One region of the Bradyrhizobium ganzhouense genome, then DNA from elsewhere that is predicted to be linked to it. Evidence: predicted binding sites of a transcription regulator. Region 1 holds the regulator's gene; each other region holds the start of a gene.

Region 1 (2,270 bases):
GACGATTGTCTCGCCGACTTCTGCGGGGCGCGTCGCGACAGCGTGCAGGCTGTAGTCACACATTGGGTGCTCCTCATTCAGGATAGAGCACCCGCGCCTCTTCTGAGGCGCAGGCCTCTATCAGAGTGGAAGCCTGTGATCATATGCTTTTTTGTGGGCAAATCTGCGGCTCGCCTCCGCAGAGCGCGATCACATTATCTTTTTCAGATGCGCAAGGAACAAAGGCTGCCCCCGTGCATTCGGTGAACGCTTTGGCTCAGCGGCCGGCAGGTGCCGACCAGCCCGAATATGGCCAGGCCGGTTGCGACGGCTGCTCGACGGCGTTGCGGGCATTGCGGAATTGCTCGCCGGTTGCCTGCGGTGCCTTGCGGGCATGGTGCTGCGGCTGTGCGGCGAAAGCTTGCGACGCGGATGCTACGATCAACGCCATCGCAACTGTGCTCAGAACGATCTTGCGCATGGTTGTCTCCTCGGTCTGTCAAAGGCCTGCGAAGCGATGCGCGCTTCGTTGCGGCGTGCCGAGGATGTAGCGCTGGAGAGGTGGCCGGATAATCTGTGCAAAACCAGAAAGACTATCCAGCCGGAGCGGACAATCGTCCGCTCCAATCGTTGATGGCGGTCGTCGACCGCGACGCGCTCAGTACTTCCGGTACAGCCCGATCAGCTTGCCCTGGATTTTGACCCGGTTGGGCGGCAGGATGCGGACTTCATAGGCCGCGTTCGCCGGCTCGAGCGCAATCGAGGCGCCGCGACGGCGGAAGCGCTTGAGTGTCGCTTCCTCGTCGTCGATCAGGGCGACCACGATGTCGCCGGTATCGGCGCTCTCGTTGCGCTGGATCAGCGCCATGTCGCCGTCGAGAATGCCGGCTTCGACCATGGAGTCGCCTCGCACTTCGAGCGCGTAATGCTCGCCTGAGCCGAGCATGTCGGGCGGGACGCTGATGGTGTGGCTACGGGTCTGCAGAGCCTCTATCGGCGTACCGGCCGCGATCCGGCCCATCACGGGCACCGCGACGGGACGCTCGCCCTCGTCGGCGGGCAGGCTCGACGTCGTGCGGACCTTGCCGAGATTGCCTTCGATGACGCTCGGCGTAAAGCCGCGGCGGCTGCCGGCGGCGGCCTGGAGCTCAGGCAGCTTGATCACCTCGATGGCGCGGGCGCGGTTGGGCAGGCGGCGGATGAAGCCGCGCTCCTCGAGCGCGGTGATCAGGCGGTGGATGCCTGATTTCGAGCGCAGATCGAGCGCGTCCTTCATCTCGTCGAAGGAGGGCGGCACGCCGCTTTCCTTCAGGCGCTCGCTGATGAACCGCAGGAGCTCGTATTGTTTGCGCGTTAACATCTCGACCAAAATCCCCCGGTTGACGTCGTTCGATTCCGAGACGCTGAATTCAGCAATAAGCCGCTGCACGCTCGAAACAAATCATGAACGGACACTATATGTTCGATACATGTTCCGCAACTGCTTAATTTAGCGTGAACGCGACAAAGTTCGCAGAACGGTTGCGAACGATGCGCTCAAGCGGGCAGTCGCAGCACCTCGCAAGCAGCGCCGGCGTCGGCCTTCGGAGCGAATGGTGCGCGCACGAGAAGTGCCTGTGCCGCAGCGAGATTTGCAAGCAGCGAGGAGTCCTGGTGATTGACGGGAAGGGCGATCAGCGTGCCGTCATCACGCACATCGAGGCGCGCACGCAGATAATCCTCGCGCTGGTCATTGGCGCCGACGTCGCGGCCGAGCACGGCGCGTTCGCGGCGGTGATGAACCATCGAACGGCCCGACAACGCGCGAATCAGCGGCACCATGAACAGGAAGCCGCAAACGTAGGATGACACGGGATTGCCGGGCAGGCCGATCACGCGCATCGCTCCGAGCTGCCCGTTCATCATCGGCTTGCCCGGTCGCATCGCGATCTTCCAGAACGCCATCGAGGTGCCTTCGTCCTTCAGCGCCTGCTGCACCAGATCGTGGTCGCCGACCGAGGCACCGCCGGTCGTGACCAGGATGTCGGCGCCGGATTCGCGCGCGCGGCGGATGCCGGCGGTGGTGGCGGCAAGCGTGTCGGCGGCAACGCCGAGGTCGATGGTGTCAGCACCCTCGCTGCGGGCGAGCGCATGCAGGGCGTAGCCGTTGGAATAGACGATCTGGCCATGGCCGGGCGTGGTGCCCGGCATCACAAGCTCGTCGCCGGTCGCGAGAATCGCGACCTTTGGACGGCGGCGGACGGCCAACTGCGGATGGTTCATGCCGGCGGCGAGCGCGAGATCGCGCTCGG
Region 2 (2,270 bases), 4.1 Mb from region 1:
GCTGATAGGCGCGGCCGAGCACCTGTTCGGCCTTCGGCAGATTGTTTTGCAGCACATAGGACAGGCCGAGATTGGACAGCACAGTCGGCTCGTCGGGCACGATCTTCAGCGCCGCGGCGTAATATTGCTGCGCTTCCTCGTTGCGGCCGAGCTGGTCGAGCGCCGCGCCCTGAGCCGACAGGATGTGCCAGTCGGGATCCTCGGGCGTATGCGCGCGGCTCAGCACGTCGAAAGCCTGCTGGAAATTGCCGTTGTCAGCGAGCGCACGGCCGTAGCCGGCGAGCAGCGCCTTGCTGCTGGGATGGGCCAGCACGGCTTGCTCGAAGACGGCGACCGCCTGGGCGCGCTGGCCGGTTTCGCGCAGCGCCTTGCCGTATTCGAGGACGATATTGGGATCGCTGGGCTTGGCGCGATAGCGCTCGCGCAAGACGTCCATGTCTGGCCTGCCGTCGGCCGTGGCGACGGGTTCAGACCTGCCGCCGAGTGCGCCGGTCACATCCTCGAGGCTCGTCGTCTGGCAGCCACCGAGGGCGAGCACCAGAAGCGCGGGAAGCAGAAATCTCGCCGGGGGAGAGGCAAGGGACGAACGCTTGGACATACTCTGATCACCGCCGGCGGACTGATCAGAGATGCTTTGCCGATTAACGCTAAAGTCCGGTTAAGGAAATGCGCCGGTGGAGACTAGTCGGTGAATTCCGCACCGAATTCGCAACCGATGCGCCAGCGCAGGCGGCATTGGCGGGAATAATCGGGTGCGAAGATGATGGTGAATTGCGGCGGCACTTCCAGGAATTCCGCCACGACCTTCACACCCCCGTCCGAGATATCCGTGATCGTGCAGTCCCTCGGCAGCGACCCCGCGCCAAAGTGGATCTTGGCCAGCCGCGTGCACACCCGGCGTTCGCTTCTGCGGCGATTTGCAAGCATTTGAATTGTTCACCCGTTAGATCACGGCCCATCCCGCAGCCTTAGGAGTAGCGAACATTCGTTGGAATGTGCTGAGCGTAGCCGGTCGTATTCGAGGCATAGTCGAAGCTTAGTGTCTTCGTCCCGTTTACCGCTGGTTAGGAATCGGGGGGCGTCCGCGCCGTCGTTCCCGTATTGTTCTTGTCAAACCGATGCCGCTCTGCTACCCCTAATTGTGCGAGGGGAGCAGCATGGTTCAGCGGGTTTCGACAGTCGCCTTTGAGGGGATCGAGGCCCGCGCGGTCGACGTGCAGGTGCAGGTCGCGCCCGGCCTGCCGGCCTTCGCCATCGTCGGCCTTCCCGACAAGGCGGTGTCGGAGGCGCGCGAGCGGGTCCGCTCGGCGCTGATCGCCTCGGGGCTGGCGCTGCCGGCGCGGCGGATCATCGTCAATCTCGCGCCCGCCGACGTCCCGAAAGAAGGCAGCCATTACGACCTGCCGATCGCGCTCGGGCTGATGGCGGCGATCGGCGCGATCCCGCCGGATGCGCTGACCGGCTTTACCGTGCTCGGCGAGCTCGGCCTCGACGGCTCGATCGCGCCGGTGGCCGGCGTTTTGCCAGCCGCAATCGGCGCCAATGTGCGCGAAGAAGGCTTGATCTGCCCCGCGGCCTGCGGCTCGGAAGCGGCGTGGGCGAGCCCGGATATCCAGATCGTCGCCGCACATTCGCTGATTCAGATCGCCAACCATTTCAAGGGCACGCAAGTGCTGTCCCGGCCCGTGCCGAAGGTGCACGAGGCAGTCGCCTCGCCGCTCGATCTGCGCGACATCAAGGGCCAGGAGAGCGCCAAGCGCGCACTGGAGATCGCGGCCGCAGGTGGGCATCACCTCCTGATGATCGGCGCGCCCGGTGCCGGCAAATCGATGCTGGCAGCGCGCCTGCCCTCGATCCTGCCGCCGCTGTCGCCGGGCGAATTGCTCGAGGTCTCGATGATCGCCTCCGTCGCCGGCGAGATCGAGGGCGGCGCGCTGACGTCGCAGCGGCCGTTCCGTTCGCCGCATCATTCCGCCAGCATGGCCGCGCTCACCGGCGGCGGCGCGCGCGCAAAGCCCGGCGAGGTCTCGCTGGCGCATCAGGGCGTGCTGTTCCTCGACGAGCTGCCCGAATTCGATCCGCGCGTGCTGGATTCGCTGCGCCAGCCGCTGGAGAACGGCGAGGTCTCGGTGTCCCGCGCCAACCACCGCGTGACTTACCCTGCGCGCTTCATGCTGATCGCAGCCATGAATCCCTGCCGCTGCGGCAATGCGTTCGAGCCGGGTTATGCCTGCAAGCGCGGCCGCATCGATCGCTGCACCGGCGACTAC
Region 3 (2,270 bases), 930 kb from region 1:
TTTTCCGTCATGATCCAATCCCCATTGTGGCGGCAACGTTTCAAGTCGGCAGCCGCGGAAAGGTTCGGTGCCACAGGATTGCGGAATGATGACGGCGCGTCTTTGATGCGCGTCATCTTCGAAGAAGAAGCCTGCCTCACATTTTGCGGAGGGCAGGGGCGCCAATTGCCTTCATGCTATCCTGCCGCGTCAGAGCGGAGATGGCTATGGGCTTTTGGCTGTTCGTCATCATCTCGATTGGATTAATCCCCCTCGCAGGCGCGCGATGGCGCGCGAGCGCAACAGGCCCTCCGGAAAATGGCTTTGGATCGCGGCTGCTGTCGGTCCTCTGGCCCCTCTGGCGCTGCTGATTCTGGGGAATGCGAAGCGGCCGGCCTCCGCCCAATTCGGACACCCACAGAAACAAATCAGGACAGGGCCGTAATACGCCTGTCAGATCTTGGGCTCATCCTTGATCTGCTGGTCCTGTATCGCGCGTGGACTGGTCGGGAATGGGGGCCTTGGCGCATGCAAGCGACGCCGGGGCCCTTTTTAATTAGTGCCCGTCAATTAGCGCCCGCAGCGACGGACCAAGACACCGGTCGCCGAATATTTTGGGCCCAGTCGGTGCTGTCCTAATTCGGAAAGCATCATCTGAAATGAAAGAGGCCGCCAACTGAGGCGGCCTCTCTGGGAAACTGAAAAAATTTCAACCCTCTATCGGGACCGCTAAGCGGGCGATCAGAGTGACGATTTCATCAAGGTTTTTGTTGTCTCGGTGCTCAATGAGCAGGGCCAGCCTTTGAACGCACTCGTCATCGCTAAGGCTAAAGGCGATGGATGGAGCATCGTTTAGAACTGGAGTTCGATGGCGCAACATAGTGGCAGCCCCCAAGCTGGTTGATTCGCGGAACCATCTTATTTGATTGGGTTCTGCTGAATGTGACTGCCATCATTCGTAAGAATACCTAGGCAAAAAAGGCCCTGCGCCCGTTACTTAATTAGTTAGGGCGTTCTTCTAGTGGAACGCCACGCCCCTTATTCGCTGCACCCAGAGCGGGCTAATCCAAAGAGTGCATTAACAGGTTGTGTCCGGTCTAGAACAAATTAGGACATTTCAAAATTCAACTTAGGACACTGGGGGTTAAATACGGCCAGCGCCGTCAGTCCAAAAGAACATATTGCGAACTTGGAACAAATGGTGTACGGTATCTTTATCGACGACCCGCCGCGCCAATCGTTTGTCCCGCACCCGAATCCTCGCCATAAGGAGCACGACCCAATGTCCACCACTGCCCTGCGTATCGTCGAAGGATCTTCCATGGACAAGAGTAAAGCTCTGGCTGCCGCGCTCTCCCAGATCGAGCGCCAGTTCGGCAAGGGCTCGGTGATGAAGCTCGGCAAGAACGACCGCTCGATGGATGTCGAGGCGGTGTCCTCCGGCTCGCTTGGACTTGATATTGCGCTCGGGATTGGCGGCCTGCCCAAGGGGCGCGTCGTGGAAATCTACGGGCCGGAATCCTCAGGAAAAACCACGCTGGCGCTGCACACGGTGTCGGAAGCCCAGAAGAAGGGCGGGATCTGCGCCTTCATCGACGCCGAGCACGCGCTCGACCCGGTCTATGCCCGCAAGCTGGGCGTCAATATCGACGAGCTGCTGATCTCCCAGCCCGACACCGGCGAGCAGGCGCTGGAAATCTGCGACACGCTGGTGCGCTCCGGTGCGGTGGACGTTCTGGTGGTCGATTCGGTCGCGGCGCTGGTGCCGAAGGCCGAGCTCGAGGGCGAGATGGGCGATGCGCTGCCGGGTCTGCAGGCCCGTCTGATGAGCCAGGCGCTGCGCAAGCTCACGGCCTCCATCAACAAGTCCAACACCATGGTGATCTTCATCAACCAGATCCGGATGAAGATCGGTGTGATGTACGGCTCGCCTGAAACCACCACCGGCGGCAACGCGCTGAAATTCTATGCCTCCGTCCGCCTCGACATCCGCCGCATCGGCGCGATCAAGGAGCGCGACGAAGTCGTCGGCAACACCACGCGCGTCAAGGTGGTGAAGAACAAGCTGGCGCCGCCCTTCAAGCAGGTCGAGTTCGACATCATGTACGGCGAAGGCGTCTCCAAGATGGGCGAGATCCTCGATCTCGGCGTCAAGGCCGGCATCGTGGAGAAGTCCGGCGCCTGGTTCTCCTATGACAGCCAGCGCCTCGGCCAGGGCCGCGAGAATTCGAAGGCGTTCCTGAAGGCCAACCCCGACATCACCGCCAAGATCGAGACCGCGATTCGCCAGA

The links. Region 1 encodes LexA, which represses DNA repair genes until DNA is damaged. Its sites were predicted from a motif close to TGTTCNNNNTGTGTTCNG; they were not measured.
Region 2: a site for LexA is predicted at 1,092-1,109, ahead of ACLFLU_RS01485 (YifB family Mg chelatase-like AAA ATPase). Genes of this name have one in related genera too.
Region 3: a site for LexA is predicted at 1,152-1,169, ahead of recA (recombinase RecA). Genes of this name have one in related genera too.

Annotation. Positions count from the first base shown of each region.
Region 1 is NZ_CP181318.1:5,167,190-5,169,459, reverse strand. It holds gene ACLFLU_RS23700 (hypothetical protein) at 1-63, opposite strand, end outside; gene ACLFLU_RS23695 (hypothetical protein) at 257-460, opposite strand; gene lexA (transcriptional repressor LexA) at 638-1,339, opposite strand; gene glp (gephyrin-like molybdotransferase Glp) at 1,516-2,270, opposite strand, start outside.
Region 2 is NZ_CP181318.1:308,552-310,821, reverse strand. It holds gene ACLFLU_RS01495 (tetratricopeptide repeat protein) at 1-598, opposite strand, end outside; gene ACLFLU_RS01490 (PilZ domain-containing protein) at 682-927, opposite strand; gene ACLFLU_RS01485 (YifB family Mg chelatase-like AAA ATPase) at 1,158-2,270, shown strand, end outside.
Region 3 is NZ_CP181318.1:6,092,725-6,094,994, reverse strand. It holds gene ACLFLU_RS28190 (hypothetical protein) at 1-11, opposite strand, end outside; gene recA (recombinase RecA) at 1,262-2,270, shown strand, end outside.